DNA from 4 places in the Bradyrhizobium sp. AZCC 1588 genome. Region 2 is predicted to be linked to each of the others. Evidence: predicted binding sites of a transcription regulator. Region 2 holds the regulator's gene; each other region holds the start of a gene.
The links. The regulator LexA, encoded in region 2, represses DNA repair genes until DNA is damaged. The targets are predictions, from matches to a motif close to TGTTCNNNNTGTGTTCNG.
Positions count from the first base shown of each region.

Region 1: the regulator LexA is predicted to act here: its motif matches at 2,205-2,222, upstream of V1277_RS17345 (DNA recombination protein RmuC).
Region 3: the regulator LexA is predicted to act here: its motif matches at 1,603-1,620, upstream of V1277_RS20505 (ribonuclease T2).
Region 4: the regulator LexA is predicted to act here: its motif matches at 2,164-2,181, upstream of uvrA (excinuclease ABC subunit UvrA).

Region 1 covers NZ_JAZHSC010000001.1:3,704,160-3,708,129, reverse strand. The annotation lists gene truA (tRNA pseudouridine(38-40) synthase TruA) at 1-306, opposite strand, end outside; gene fmt (methionyl-tRNA formyltransferase) at 458-1,393, opposite strand; gene def (peptide deformylase) at 1,544-2,071, opposite strand; gene V1277_RS17345 (DNA recombination protein RmuC) at 2,254-3,462, shown strand; gene V1277_RS17340 (AmpG family muropeptide MFS transporter) at 3,638-3,970, shown strand, end outside.
Region 2 covers NZ_JAZHSC010000001.1:6,486,197-6,490,166, forward strand. The annotation lists gene V1277_RS30185 (ComEC/Rec2 family competence protein) at 1-193, shown strand, start outside; gene V1277_RS30190 (hypothetical protein) at 201-428, opposite strand; gene V1277_RS30195 (hypothetical protein) at 515-937, opposite strand; gene lexA (transcriptional repressor LexA) at 1,166-1,867, opposite strand; gene V1277_RS30205 (molybdopterin molybdotransferase MoeA) at 2,075-3,286, opposite strand; gene V1277_RS30210 (HAD family hydrolase) at 3,300-3,926, opposite strand.
Region 3 covers NZ_JAZHSC010000001.1:4,374,046-4,378,015, reverse strand. The annotation lists gene V1277_RS20520 (DUF3617 domain-containing protein) at 1-499, opposite strand, end outside; gene V1277_RS20515 (hypothetical protein) at 607-912, opposite strand; gene V1277_RS20510 (hypothetical protein) at 1,079-1,540, shown strand; gene V1277_RS20505 (ribonuclease T2) at 1,664-2,344, shown strand; gene V1277_RS20500 (23S rRNA (adenine(2030)-N(6))-methyltransferase RlmJ) at 2,656-3,516, shown strand; gene V1277_RS20495 (cold-shock protein) at 3,779-3,970, shown strand, end outside.
Region 4 covers NZ_JAZHSC010000001.1:6,590,241-6,594,210, forward strand. The annotation lists gene uvrA (excinuclease ABC subunit UvrA) at 1-2,077, opposite strand, end outside; gene V1277_RS30695 (outer membrane protein) at 2,331-3,071, opposite strand; gene V1277_RS30700 (outer membrane protein) at 3,439-3,970, opposite strand, start outside.

The sequences.
Region 1 (3,970 bases), 2.8 Mb from region 2:
TGCCTCGAAATCATCGGCCACGATTTCCGCACTGAGCACGCCGATCGGATGCGGGCGCAGATGTGCGTTCAATCCATCGCGCAGCCGGCCCGGCGGAAACGGCTTTTGGATATCGCAATGCGCGACCTGCGCCAGCGCATGAACCCCGGCATCTGTGCGGCCCGAGCCATGGACGCGCACGTCCTCGCCGCAGATCGCCTTCACCGCAGTTTCCAGCGCGCCCTGCACGGTCGGCGCGTTATCCTGGATCTGCCAGCCGGAGAATGGCGTGCCGTCGTATTCGATAATGAGTTTGTAGCGGGGCATGTTTACTCGATGTCATCGTCCGCCAACCGGTCCGGCCTTTGGCCGGCCGGATGACAGGCTCCGGCGGACGATCCAGTACGCCGTGAAGTTCATATTTATTCTCAGGGGCCGCGGCGTACTGGATACCCCGCTTTCGCGGGGTATGACAGTGTCACGCAAACCGCGCACCAGCCTTCAGCGGCGTGCCGCGCAGGAAATCCGCGGCCTTCATCCGCGCCTTGCCTTCGCGTTGCAGTTCCAGAATGCGGATCGCGCCGTCGCCACAGGCAATCGTCAAACCATCGTCGAGCACGTCGCCGGGCGCACCTGAACCTTTCGCCAACTCACAGCGCAGAATCTTGATCCGCGCCGGCTCGCCGTCGGTAGCCAACTCGCACCAGGCGCCCGGAAACGGCGACAGCCCGTGAATATGCCGCAGCACCTCGCGCGCCGGTCGCTTCCAGTCGATCCGCGCCTCGGTCTTGTCGATCTTGGCGGCGTAGGTCACGGCGTCTTCGCTCTGTTTCTTGAGCTGTAACCCGCCGCGCTCGAGCCCGCCCATGGCGCGCACCATCAGGTCGGCTCCGAGCGGCGCCAGCGCGTCGTGCAGATCGGCGGCCGTCATTAAGTCCGTGATCGCGAGCCGCTCGGCCATCGCGACGTCGCCGGTGTCGAGGCCAACATCCATCTTCATCACCATCACGCCGGTCTCGGCATCGCCTGCCATGATAGCGCGGTTGATCGGGGCGGCGCCGCGCCAGCGCGGCAGTAGCGAAGCATGCAGATTGAAGCAGCCGTAGCGCGGCGCGTCGAGAATGGCCTGCGGCAGGATCATGCCGTAGGCGACGACGACGGCGGCGTCGGCATTGTGCGCGCGGAATTCGGCGAGCGCTTCCGGCGTCTTCAGCGTTGCCGGCGTCCGCACGGGAATCCCAAGCCGCCGCGCTTCCTGCTCGACCGGGGTCGGCTGCAATTGCAGCCCACGGCGGCCGCCAGGTTTCGGCGCGCGGGTGTAGACGGCCACGACCTCGTGGCCATGGGCCACGAGTTCGAGCAGCGTCGGCACTGCGAAATCGGGCGTGCCCATGAAGATCAGGCGGAGTGGCATAACAAGAACTCGGTGCGTTCCCTCCCCCCTTGCGGGGGAGGGTTAGGGAGAGGGGTAAGCCCCACGGACGGTGCTCGTGGCTACCCCCTCTCCAGCTCTCCCCCGCAAGGGGGAGAGCAGATCGAGTGTGGGGCAACACTGCTCGCTTATTCACCCCGCCGCGCGCTTGGCGGCTTTCGTAAACTTCTTCATCACGCGGTCGCGCTTCAGCTTCGACAGATAGTCCACGAACAGCACGCCGTTGAGGTGGTCGATTTCATGCTGGATGCAGGTGGCGAACAGCCCGTCGGCGTCCTCCTCATGCACCTTGCCGTCGAGATCGATATAGCGGATGCGAACCCGCGCCGGGCGTTCGACCTCCTCGTAATATTCGGGGATCGAAAGGCAGCCCTCCTCGTAGACCGACATTTCCTCGGACGAGGAGATAATTTCCGGGTTGATGAACACCCGCGGCTTCGGCTTGGTCTCGCCGTTCTCGTCCTTCTTGGCGAGGTCCATGGTGATCAATCGCAAAGGTTGCGCGACCTGGATCGCGGCCAGACCAATGCCAGGCGCGTCGTACATGGTTTCGAACATGTCGTCGGCGAGCTTGCGGATCTCCGTCGTCACCTTTTCGACAGGTTTGGAGACGAGCCGCAACTGCTTGTCCGGCAGGATGATGATTTCTCTGATGGCCATGATTTTTCTCTGGCGCGGGATTTAAGCCGCTGACCTGCCGGGGTCAATCCGCCGCGGCGGCCGTTAAGGCGCCCTTAACCATGATTTTCAACGCGGCGTTAACCACGAAAATTGATCCATCATTTACCATAAATGTTCCCTCTTCGTTCGCGCAAGTCGGCGAATCGGGCTACAAAGCTGACATGAACGAAATCCTCTTCACCGTCGGCGACCTGCCGATTCACGTGGGCGAGGCGCTGGCGGGCTTCGGCGCGCTGGCGCTGGTGCTGCTGCTGGCGATTGCCATAGTCATCGCCCGCTCCGGTCGCCGCGGCGCGGAACTGGCAATGGCGCAGGCGATCCGCGCCGACGAGCTGGAAGAACGGCTGAGCGAGATGCTGCGGGCGCAGAGCGAATCGACCGGACGGGTCGACGCCATGGCGCAGGCGCTGACCGGCCGCCAGGCCGAGATGGCGCGCGCGGTCAACGAGCGGCTGGATTCGGTGACGCACCGCGTCGGCCAGTCGATGGAAGCGACCACGCGCCACACCATGGATAGCTTGCGGGTGCTGCACGAGCGGCTCGGCATCATCGACAACGCGCACAAGAACCTCACCGACCTGACGTCTCAAGTGACTACGCTCCGCGACGTGCTCGCCAACAAGCAGTCGCGCGGCGCCTTCGGCCAGGCGCGGATGGAAGCGATCGTGCAAGACGGCATGCCGCAGGGCTCGTACGAGTTCCAATACACGCTCTCGTCGGGCAAACGGCCGGATTGCGTGGTGTTCCTGCCGGATCAGCGCCCGCTCTGCATCGACGCCAAATTTCCGCTGGAGGCGATGACCGCGCTGCACGACGCGCGCAGCGACGAGGAGCGCAAATTCGCCACGCAGCGCCTGCGCAACGACGTGATGAAACACGTCAATGACATCGCCGAAAAGTACCTGATCGCCGGCGAGACCCAGGATACGGCGCTGATGTTCGTGCCATCGGAATCGGTCTATGCCGAAATCCACGATGGCTTTGACGACGTGATCCAAAAAGCCTACCGCGCCCGCGTCGTACTGGTGTCGCCCTCGCTATTGATGCTGGCGATCCAGGTGATGCAGCAGATCCTGAAAGACGCGCGCATGCGCGATGCCGCCGACCAGATCCGCACCGAAGTGCTCAATCTCGGCGACGATCTGGGCCGCCTTCGCGACCGCGTGCTGAAGCTGCAAAAGCATTTTGGCGACGTCAACGAGGACGTCCGCCAGATCCTGATCTCCGCCGACAAGATCGAAAAGCGTGCCGGGCGGATCGAGGAACTCGATTTCAGCAAGACCGATGCGCCGGTGGAAGTGCCGCGCTTCGTCAAGAACAGCACCCCCGAGCTGTTCCCCGCCCCGCGCAAGCTGCAGGCGGGGGAGTAGTTTCTTCCCTTCTCCCCTTGTGGGAGAAGGTGCGTTCCCGAAGGGAAGGCGGATGAGGGGTTCTTTCCGCGGAGACAGACCCCTCACCCGTCTCGAATGAGCTACGCTCATTCGATCCACCCTCTCCCACAAGGGGAGAGGGGAAGTGGCACCGAATCTCTGCTAACACCCCTGCATGACCGCACCAGAAGCCACCTCCGCACCTGAGAAAACCCCCGCGCCAAACTGGCGCGAGGCTTGGGCCGTGTACCTCCAGCCGCGCGTGCTGATCGTGCTGCTGCTCGGCTTTTCCTCCGGGCTGCCGCTGGCGCTGTCCGGATCGACGCTGCTGGTGTGGATGCGCGAATCCGGTGTCGATCTCGGCACCATCGGACTGTTCGCGCTGGTCGGTACGCCCTACACGCTGAAATTTGCATGGGCGCCGCTGGTCGATGCGCTGCATGTGCCGATCTTCACGCGCGCGTTCGGCCGCAGGCGCGGCTGGCTGGTGTTCTCGCAACTGCTCCTG
Region 2 (3,970 bases):
CGCGATGACGTTGCGGCGCAGCCGGGAGGGATTTGCCGTCGAGGCGGTCAAGCCGAGGGGCATCGACCGCCCGTGGTCGCCGGCCATAGCCGACGAGAGCGAGGCCGACACCACGGTGCTTGCGCCGCGCGTCGTGCCACCGCGCAGCGTCGATGCCACGCCGGCCGAGGCAGACCTTCAGGCGGAGGAGTAGACGGTCTTCAGTGCTCGTCGACCGTGGGCTTGGCTGGTATTTCGAACGCGCCGAGATGGAATTCCTCGGGCGCGTCGGGCGCCGACGGCAGAGCGACCAGGGTGAACGATGCGTCGGGGAATTGCCGCCAGATTGCGAGATCTTCGGCCGTGATGGTGAGCCAGCCGTACCTGAACATGTACCGCCCGGGCTCAGTGACGCGCCCGGCTTTTTGCCACGTAACCTTGTTGACCACCGACTGCCCCCTGCGGTGCCGAGTTCTGAAAAATGTACCACCACGATCCGCCGGCCTGGACCGGCGGATCGTATTCGCGTGGGCGTTTATCCGGTCACGATCGATTCGGCCGGAGGCGCTTCCGTCACCTTCGGCGCGCGTTCGCCACCGGTCTGGACCACCGGCAATTGCAGCACGGTCGCGCGCTGGCCTTCGCAAAGCTGCGTCACCAGCACATGGCTTCCGTCGGGAAATTCGATCGCGTCATGGTGACGGTCGGATATATGGGGGTCGATTTGATTGAACTTGCCGACCCGCCAGTCGGTGGTTCGAGTCCAGATCCACCGGTTGTCGTATTTGACGTCCTCAGCGAACGCCAGTTCGGTGCCGGGAAGCATGCAGACCGCCACTGCAGGCTCGCGTTCCGACGCAAAGCCGCGGGTCGATGTACCGCGGAATGTCGTCGTGATCAGCGTCTCGCCGACCTCGGCAGGCCGCGTAGCCACAGCATGCAGGCTATAGTCACACATCGGATGGCTCCCTCGTTTGAGATAGCTGACCCGTGTCTAGAAGGAGGCACAGGCCTCTATCAGAGTGGACATGGCGCAGAGCCTTTTCTCTGTTCTGGGCAATTCTGCGACTGGCGCACTGCGCCACATTCACAAACGCGCTAACGTGCCTTAGTTCCACACGTGCAACAAAAAACCCCGGCCACGGGCCGGGGCTCTTTTCCGTCACGGCCCGGACGGCATAATGGGTCAGTATTTGCGGTACAGCCCGATCAGCTTGCCCTGAATCCGGACCCGGTTCGGCGGCAGGATGCGGACTTCATAAGCGGTGTTGGCAGGCTCGAGCGCAATCGAGGCGCCGCGGCGGCGGAAGCGCTTCAGCGTCGCTTCCTCCTCGTCGATCAGCGCCACGACGATGTCGCCGGTGTCGGCGGTTTCGTTGCGTTGGATCAGCGCCATGTCGCCGTCGAGAATGCCGGCGTCCACCATGGAATCGCCGCGCACTTCGAGCGCGTAATGTTCACCGGAGCCGAGCATGTCAGGCGGTACGCTGATGGTGTGGCTGCGGGTCTGCAGCGCCTCGATCGGCGTACCGGCGGCAATCCGGCCCATGACAGGCACGGCGACCGGGCGATTGCCGTCGTCCTCGGCGGCCGGCGCGCTCACCGTGCGCTTGCCGAGCGTGCCCTCGATAACGCTCGGCGTGAAGCCGCGGCGGCTGTTGGCGGCGGCTGCGAGCTCAGGCAGCTTGATGACTTCGATGGCGCGGGCGCGGTTGGGCAGGCGACGGATGAAGCCGCGCTCCTCCAATGCCGTGATGAGGCGGTGGATTCCGGATTTCGAGCGCAGATCGAGCGCGTCCTTCATCTCGTCGAAGGAGGGCGGCACGCCGGCCTCTTTCAGCCGTTCATTGATGAAACGCAGAAGTTCGTACTGTTTGCGCGTAAGCATCGCGAGCAATCCCCCGGTTGGCGTCGTCTCGTTCCGAATCTTCAGAGCCCAGATCGTGGAGTCCCCAAACTCTCAATCAAAGACACTAGCAGTCGAAACAAATCATGAACGGACACTATATGTTCGATATGTGTTCCGCAACCACTTAATTTCAGGTGAACGCATTGCGGTTCCGGCCCAAAGTGCTGTCGGAGCGCGGTTCAGGCGTCATTCCGGCAGCCGGAGCAGCTCGCAAGGCGAGCCCTTTGCGGCAGCCGGCGCGAACGGCGGACGTATCACAAGTGCCCGTGCCGCAGCGAGATTCCCTGATAGCGACGAGTCCTGATGGTTCACCGGCACGGCGACCAGCGTGCCGTCGTCGCGCGTTTCGAGGTAGGCGCGAAGATAGTCTTCGCGCTGGTCGTTGGCGGCGAGATCGCGGCCGAGCAGGGCGCTTTCGCGCGGGTGATGGATGGTATCGCGGCCCGATAGAGCGCGAATCAGCGGCACCAGGAACAGGAAGCCGCAGACATAGGAGGAAACGGGATTGCCGGGCAGGCCGATCACCCGCATCGCCTCCAGCCTGCCATGCATCATCGGCTTGCCCGGCCGCATCGCGATCCGCCAGAACGCGATGGCGACGGCCTCGGCCTCCAGCGACCGCTTGACGAGGTCGTGGTCGCCGACCGAAGCGCCGCCCATGGTGATCAGGATGTCGGCATCGGCCTTGCGGGCACGGCGGATGCCTTCCGTGGTCGCGGCGACGGTGTCGGCGGCGATTCCGAGGTCAATGATTTCTGCCCCTTCGGCTCGCGCCAGCGCCCGCAAGCTGTAGCCGTTGGAATAGACGATCTGGCCGGGGCTGGGGCTTGCGCCCGGCATCACCAGTTCGTCGCCGGTCGCCAGCATCGCAACTTTCGGGCGACGGTGCACTGCAAGCTCCGGGTAGTTCATGCCGGCGGCGAGTGAGAGGTCGCGGTCGGTGAGGCGGCGCCCGCGTTTGAGGAGGACGTCGCCTTCGCGGAAATCAACGCCCGCGGCGCGGATATGCCGCCCCGGAACGGCAGCTTCCGTGATGGTGATATGATCGCCTTCGACGCCAGTGTCTTCCTGGATGATGACGGCGTCGGCGCCATCGGGGATCACGCCGCCGGTAAAGATCCGCACCGCCTCGCCCGGGCCGACCTTCCGCTCGAACGGACGGCCGGCGGCGACCTCGCCGATCACCTTCAGCCGTGCGCTGACATCGGCGGCGTCAGCCGCGCGCACCGCATAGCCGTCCATCGCCGACATCGCCTGCGGCGGCTGTGTCCGCCGCGCGGCGACGTCGCGTGCGAGAATGCGGTGATACGCGTCATCGAGCGCCGCCATTTCTTCGGGCAGCGCCTCTGCACCGGCAAGAATCGCGGCAAGCGCATCGGCAACCGGCATCAACGCCACGGGCAGACCTCCTTCAAATTCCAAGTGCGGTCAGTGCCCTCGCCACGTCATCCGTCGATGTCACGTGGATGGCAGAAAGGCCGCGCGCCCGCGCACCTTCGATATTGGCAGCCGAGTCGTCGAAGAACAGGATCCGCGACGCCGGCACGCCGATCGCTTTTACCACATGATCATAGGCTTCGGCGTCGGGTTTGCGCAAACCGATGCTGGAGGACAGGAATATCTCGCGGAAATGGCCGAGCACATCCGCATAGGCCTGCGAAAAATGCGTGACATGGGCCGGATTGGTGTTGGAAAAAGCATAGAGCGGCAGGCGTTTTGCTGCACGCGCCAGGAGCGGCGAAATTCCGGGCATCTCGCCGGTGAAGATCGCGTTCCAGCCTTCCAGGAACTGCGCGTCGGTGATGCCGATGCCGAGCGACTGGCGCAGGCCCGCAAAGAACGCCGCATCGTCGATCCGGCCGGTCTCGTGGTGCTTGAAACTGTCGTCCATCACAAAGCGTCCGGCGAGATCGGCAGGCGGGCAGCCCGCATGCCCTGCCCAGCACGTCATTACCTCTTCGAAACTGATGTCGAGCACGACACGGCCGAGGTCGAACAGCAAGGCATCGACGGAATGGGGCACTGGCGGCGAATTCATGGCAGTCGTTTACAAAACCGGACCGGCCTCGGCAACGGCCACGG
Region 3 (3,970 bases), 2.1 Mb from region 2:
CCTTGATGTTCATTTTCATGCCGCCGGGCATCATGGTGTCACCGGGCTTCTGATCGCTCTTGCAGGCGCCAAGCCATTTGGCCTCGATCGTCGTGGTGTTGTCGCGCCCCCCACCAGCCGGGCCACCCTCGCTGCGCGAGGTCGATTTCACGGTATAGGCGGAATTGAAGTCGCCGGTAATCTCGGCATGCGACTTGATCGTCATGCCGGCGATGCCGCAGACGGAATCGGTGACATACCCCGCCGCCGTCTTCTGGATATCCTGCTTCGAGCACATCTCCTTGGCCATCGGCGAGAACGCGGTGCTCATGTCCTTGTCGGTGGTCTCGTCGGTGCATTGCTGCATCGTCATCTCAGGCACCGGCGCGCCCGTGCTCAGCACCTTCATCTCCCATAGGCCGGCCTTGCGCATCGGCAGCTCCACGGCGATAGCGCTGCTCGCCGACAACAGAGCAAGCACACCAACGGCCGAGCAAGACACAAGAAGCAATCGTCTCATAGATAGGCCCCCGCTGAATTCTTCCATGGCATTCGTCTTCGCGCGAAGTGAACACACGCTCCGCGTGGCGAAAACATGTCCAGCCGGAAAACAGGTAGCGGCAGCGCTCAGTAAAGCGTGCGCAGCGGCCGCTCAGCGGCGCCATAGGGCACCCAGCGGCAGGCAAAGGAAACGTAGCCGCCGTAATTGGGCTGCGCGCCGAGGAATTTCACCACCTTGCCGTAGCGGGCGCAGTGATCGACGGCGAGCTGGCGGGCGTCGGCCTGCATCGCGAGCTGATAGGCGATGATGCCGCCGGTGTCATTGCCCTTGAACGGCGGTACCGTATCGATGTCCCACCACTGCGCCTGCGCCGGCGCGCCCGCCAGCATTCCGCCCATGGCAATCAGGCTCGCGGCCACAATTCTTCGCATCGCAGACTCCATTTCGCTCGAAGCCCACCATAGTGTGCGCCGATGGCCATGAAAAGAATGGTTGCGGCACGAGGCGGACTTGGCTGTCAAGTGTTGCCGTGCTGCACTTGACCTTGTCAGGGCTTCGCGGCACCGTCCCATGCGTTGGCTTACCGGCGGATTCCCCATGCGCAATTTGTTGAAGTCCTTGAGAGCACTCGGTCCGATAACGGCGGCGCTCGCTTTGCTGGCCTCCAGCCACGCCGCCCAGGCCGCCAATCCCTTGGAATTGAATTTCTGGCTGTCAGGTCCGAAGTATGACGGCCGCGTCGCCGAATGCGAGCGGGCGCTGTCGACCATCGCGTACCAATTCCGGGAGAAGGAGGGCAAGTTCTGGAATTCGGCGCTGACGATCACCGGCTTTGGCCGAATCCACGAAACCGCATTCCGGCCCTGGCAGTCCGACAACATTCCGCGCCGCTACTGCAGTGGCGATGTGATGCTGAGCGACGGCAAGATGCGCAGCGTGCACTACTCGATCATCGAGGATGGCGGCTTTGCCGGCTTCGGCCAGGGCGTCGAATGGTGCGTAACCGGGCTTGACCGCAACTGGGCCTACAGCCCCGGCTGCCGGGCCGCGCGGCCCTGATCGCCCTGAAATCCGGCAAGCGATCCGGCTGACTCGGGCCGACTCTGGGGTCAATTCAATTTTGTTCTTGAAATGTTCCGCCTCCCTGCTAGGCTCCCGGTAGTCGAGTAGAGGGGGCGTTCGATGCACCGGTCCATCATTATTTCGCGGCTTCTGATTTCGCTGGCTCTTGTTGTCGTCTTGGCCGGGACGGCGTCCGCACAGGACCGCCGGCAGAACGCGCCGGGCGAATTCGATTTTTATGTCCTGGCTCTTTCCTGGTCGCCCTCCTTCTGCGAGGCGGCGGCTGAGCGTGGCAATAGCGGGCGCTCACAGGCCCAGTGCAGCCGCCCCTATTCCTTCGTGGTTCACGGCCTGTGGCCGCAATATGAGCGCGGCTTTCCCGAATATTGCCAGCGGCCCTCGCCGCGGCTCGATCGCAACATCATGACCTCGATGCTGGACCTGATGCCGGCCCCCGGCCTGATCTTCAACGAGTGGGACAAGCACGGCACCTGTTCGGGCCTTGGCGCGCGAGCCTATTTCGAGACCACCCGGAAAGCGCGCGCGGCGGTAAAGATTCCCGAGGAATTCCTGCAATTGTCGGAGCAGAAGACCATCGCCCCCGGCGATCTCGAAGAGGCCTTCATCAAGATCAACCCGGGCTTGAGCAATTCGGCGATTTCGGTGACCTGCTCGAGCCGGCGCCTGAGCGAGGTGCGGATCTGCCTGAACAAGGACATGCAATTCCGCGCCTGCGACGAAATCGACCGCCGCGCCTGCCGGCGTGACGAGGTGGTGATGCCGCCGGTACGGGGCGGCTGAAGACCCGCTTACCGCCATGCCAGGCATGGCGGCCCGCTTTGCGCAGACTGCTCGAAGTTGTCTGCGTTCCCGGTCATCCACGGCTTATCGTCATCTGCAAGACACGTGGATGGCCGGGACCTATCTGCACCAAAACGTCGTCGGCATTTTGGCCCTGCTTGTGAGGCGTTTGCGAAGCAGGACCCGTCTTCGCCAAGGCTGCTTCGCCGGGTTTTCAGCCCTGGTCCTCCGAAGCGTTTCGCGAAGGAGGACAAGCCCGGCCCCGACGAGTAGAAGACAATACGTCTTCTCCAATTGGTCGGCCGATTGCCATGAACTACCGACACGCCTTTCACGCCGGCGGCTTTGCCGATGTCATCAAGCACATCGTGCTGGTACGCATGCTGACCTATCTACAGGAAAAGCAGGCCCCGTTTCGCGTCATCGACACCCATGCCGGCGCCGGGCGCTATGATCTTACGGCTGAGGAGGCGCGCCGCGGCGGCGAATGGCTGACCGGCATTGCGCGGGTAATGCAGGCGCGGTTCTCGGAAAGCGCGCTGCCGCTGGTGACCCCCTATCTCGATATCATCAGGGCATTCAACGCCCCCGCCAAGCTGGAAGCCTATCCCGGATCGCCCCTGATCGCCCGCGCTCTGCTGCGGCCGCAGGACCGCCTCACGGCCTGTGAAATCGAGCCCAATGCCCGCAGGCAACTGATCGATGCACTGCGCCGCGACAGCCAGGCGCGGGTGGTCGACCTAGACGGCTGGACGGCGTTGCCGGCCTTCGTGCCTCCCAACGAGCGGCGCGGTCTGGTGCTGATCGACCCCGCATTCGAGCAAAAGGACGAATTCGAGCGGCTGGCCGGCGGATTCGCCGAAGCCTACGCGAAGTGGCCGACCGGCAGCTATCTGATCTGGTATCCGGTGAAGAGCCGGCGCGCCACCGACACGCTGGCACGGCTCGTCGCAGGCGCTGCCGCGGCCAGCAGGCCGGCCGGGAAATGTCTGCGGCTTGAATTCAGCGTTGCGCCGCAGGAGCCGGGCGGCCCCCTCGCCTCCACCGGCCTGCTGATCGTCAATCCGCCGTGGACGCTGGCCGGTGAGTTGAAGACAATTCTACCCGAGCTCGAAAAACCGCTCGGCCAGGGCGGGGCCGGCCGGTTCAAGCTGGAGACGCCCAAGCCGTGAGCCTCGGCGCCGCCGGTGAAAAGTGCGAATCGCCGTAGGCAATTTACGCGAAACCGTATTATGCTCAGGCCGTTGGGACTGGCTTTACGTTCCGCTTCCGCGAATGGTTGCGGCGGAGTGATCAAGGCCGAACAAGAATCCGGGTCGATCGGCGGCGTGAATCCGATCGGCTCAGGTGGCCAAGCTTCCGGCAGCGAATGTCCGGTCGGCCGATACGCGAGGTGCGCGTAACGGCGGAGCAATACGGGGGAGGAGTTTCCCGATGGCCATGACTGGAACAGTCAAGTTCTTCAATGGAGAACGCGGCTACGGCTTCATCAAGCCCGACGACGGCGGCCGCGATGTGTTCGTGCACATCACCGCTGTCGAGCGGGCCGGATTGAAGGATTTGACTGAAGGGCAGCGCATTACGTTCGAGGTCGAACCGGACAAGAAGGGCAAAGGCCCCAAGGCG
Region 4 (3,970 bases), 100 kb from region 2:
CACGGTAGAGCGTGTCGATCAGCAGCGTGGACTTGCCGCCGCCGGAAACGCCGGTGACGCAGGTGAATAGCCCCAACGGAATTTCCGCCGAGACGTTTTTCAGATTGTTGCCGCGGGCGTTGACGACCTTGATGGTGCGGCGATGGTTCGGCGGCCGGCGCTCGGGGATCGGCACCGACAATTCGCCGGTGAGGTATTTGCCAGTCAGCGATTTTGGATTCCGCATGATGTCGGCGGGCGTGCCTTGCGCCACGATATGGCCACCATGCATGCCGGCGCCGGGGCCGATGTCGAGCACGTAATCCGCCAGACGTATCGCGTCCTCGTCATGCTCGACCACGATCACGGTATTGCCGAGGTCGCGCAGCCGCTTCAGCGTCTCCAGCAGGCGCGCATTGTCGCGCTGGTGCAGGCCGATCGAGGGCTCGTCCAGCACATAGAGCACGCCGGTCAGCCCCGAGCCGATCTGCGAAGCGAGGCGGATGCGCTGGCTTTCGCCGCCGGAGAGCGTGCCGGAAGAGCGCGAGAGCGTGAGGTAATTCAGGCCGACGTCGAGCAGGAAGGACAGCCGCTCGCGGATCTCCTTCAGGACGCGCGCGGCAATCTCATTCTGCTGGTCGTTGAGCGCCTTCGGTACGCTTTCGAACCATTCGCCGGCGCGCTTCACCGACATTTCCGAGATCTCGCCGATATGCTTGCCGCCGATCTTGACGCAGAGCGCCTCCGGCTTGAGCCGATGGCCCTTGCAGGCCTCGCAGGGGATATCGGAGAAATACTTTGCCAGCTCCTCGCGCGCCCATTCGCTCTCGGTCTCGCGGTAGCGGCGCTCGAGGTTGGTGATGACGCCCTCGAACGGCTTTTTGGTATCGTAGGAGCGAACGCCATCCTCGTAGGAGAATTTTATCTCGTCGTCGCCGGAGCCGTGCAGCAGGGCTCCTTGCGTCTTCTTCGGCAGGTCCTTCCACTTGGTGTCGAGCGTGAACTTGTAGAACTTTCCGAGCGCGGTCAGCGTCTGGATGTAATAGGGCGAGGACGACTTGGCCCAGGGCGCGATTGCGCCCTTGCGCAAGGTCAATTCCTTGTCGGGAATGACGAGGTCCTCGTCGATGTGCTGCTCGATGCCGAGGCCGCCGCAGGCGGGGCAGGCGCCATAGGGATTGTTGAACGAGAACAACCGCGGCTCGATTTCAGGAATTGTGAATCCGGAAACCGGGCAGGCGAATTTCTCCGAGAACAGAATCCGCTCCGGCCCGCTCTTGTCGTGGATCTTTGCGGTTTTCTTCTTGTCCTCGGCCGCAGGCGCGCCCGCCGGCGCGTCGGCATATTCGATCACCGCGAGTCCCTCGGCGAGCTTCAGCGCGGTCTCAAAGCTTTCGGCGAGCCGCTGGCCGAGATCGGAACGGACCACGATGCGATCGACCACGACGTCGATGTCGTGCGGGAATTTCTTGTCGAGCGTCGGCGCCTCCGACAGCTCATAGAAGGTGCCGTCAATCTTGACGCGCTGAAAACCCTTCTTGAGCCATTCGGCGAGCTCTTTCTTGTACTCGCCTTTGCGGCCGCGCACGACCGGCGCCAGCAGATAGAGCCGGGTGCCTTCGGGCAGCGCCAGCACGCGATCGACCATCTGCGAGACGACCTGGCTTTCAATCGGCAATCCGGTGGCCGGCGAATAGGGTACGCCGACGCGCGCCCATAGCAAGCGCATGTAGTCGTAGATCTCGGTGACGGTGCCGACCGTGGAGCGCGGGTTCTTCGAGGTGGTCTTCTGCTCGATCGAGATCGCAGGAGACAGGCCGTCGATCTGATCGACATCCGGCTTCTGCATCATCTCCAGAAACTGACGCGCGTAAGCGGAGAGCGACTCGACGTAGCGGCGCTGGCCCTCGGCATAGATGGTATCGAAGGCGAGCGAGGATTTGCCGGAGCCGGAGAGGCCGGTGAACACGACGAGCTTGTCGCGGGGAATCTCGAGATCGACATTCTTGAGATTGTGCTCGCGCGCACCGCGGATGGTAATCGCACGCGATGCGGAGCCGGCGTTCTGTTGGCGCTTCGCCCTTAGCACTTCATCCATATCGGCATTTCCAGACGCGCGATTACGCGCCGCGTTGGGCGCGCATCGCCGGGCAAGGCCGGGATCAGGCGCCGTTGATTGAAAGTCGGAACATAGGAAGAACGGCAGGGAATTTCCAGTGCCGCGCGCGAATCATCAACGGATTGTTTTGCGTCATCAGCGTTTTGGCAGCAGCCGTCAGCAGTGGCGCACAAAAAAAGGCCGGCGCAAGGCCGGCCTTTTCTCAATCTTGGGAACTCAGGTGACGTGGAGATCAGTACCCGCCGAACTTGTAGTTGATGCGAGCGGTGATGACATCAACGTCCTGACGGATGCGGGTCTGGGCCACCGTTGTGCCAGCCGGGAAAACGACGCCGTTGCTCACGAAGTTATAGGTCTTGTCCTGCATGAACATGTGATTGTATTCGATGCCGGCCGACCAGTTCGGGGCGAAGCCATATTCCAGGCCAACGCCGACGACACCACCCCAACGGGTGTCATCGACGCTGTTGGCGAGCGAGACACCGGTGCCGGTCGTAAGCAAACGGTAGCGATCGGAGGTCACGGCGGCGCCGCCCTTGAGGTAGAACAGGACGTTGTTCGCTGCGTAGCCGACCTGACCGGTGAACAACCCGAAGGCATCGACACGCGTGTCGTTGGTGAACGCCGGAAGAAGCGGGATCGCATTGCTGCCATGGAAGTCAGCCCAGTTGCCCTGCGCTTCCACGCCGAACACCCACGAGGCGGCCTGCCAGCGGTAGCCGATCTGACCACCGACGGTGCCGCCGGTTGCGTCATGGCTGCCCATCGGAGCGACGCCGAAAGTGGTCTCGTCCCAACGCTGTCGGCTCGATCCCCAGCCGCCGTTAACGCCGGCGTAGAAGCCGCTCCAGTTGTACACCGCAACCGCCATCGGCGGCGCCTTGGTGTAGGGCCTGGCAGCGAGATCGGCGGCCATCGCGGGCGCCATACCAAGCGCGATCAGGCCAGTGGTGGTCAGTAGAATCTTTTTCACTTTCTTTTTCCTTTCGCGGCTCCAACGCAACTTTCCTCAGCCGTCAATTTGAGGTTGCTTGGCGATATAGCGCGAAGTTCCCGAAAAATGCTGTCGCCGGAATACCACATGTGGGTCAAAATCGTGGGCGACACAACCGCAGCGGGCAGCAATTGTGCCGAGCTACAACCAAAACAAAGGGCCGGCGCGGGGCCGGCCTTTTCAGCGTCGGGTCGAAAACGTCCACGATCAGTACTTGGCGATCACCGGGCCGCCGAACTTACGCTGATGCGCGCGGTGACCATGTCGACGTCCTGATCGTATCAGCAGCCAAACAAAAAGGCCGGCGTGAAGCCGGCCTTTCCGTAGTTCCGCGCTGGCGTTGCGATCAGTACCTCGCGATGACCGGGCCACCCCAACGATAGTTGACGCGAACGGTCACGAGGTCGACATCCTGGCTGATGCGGTCGGTGCCGAAGAGGACGCCGGCCGGTGTGACGAAGTCGTGGGTGCGGTCCTGCATGAACAGGTGATTGTACTCGACGCCGGCCGACCAGTTGGGAGCGAAGCCGAATTCGATGCCCGCGCCGACGCTGGCGCCCCAACGAGTGTCATCCCCGGTGGCGGCAACTAGGACGCCGGTGGGAACATCAAACTGGCGGAAACGATCCGCCGTAACGGCCGCACCACCTTTGACATAGAACAGAACGTTGTTGGCGGCGTAGCCGATCTGGCCTGTGATCAGGCCGAACGCATCGATGCGCGATTCGTTGCGGAGCGTCGGATCGATCAGGCTCACATTGCTGCCCCGGAAGTCGGCCCAGTTGCCCTGGCCTTCAAGACCGAACACCCAGGTGCCGGCCTGCCAGCGATAACCGATCTGACCGCCGGCGGTGGCGCCGTCTGCGTCATGGCAACCC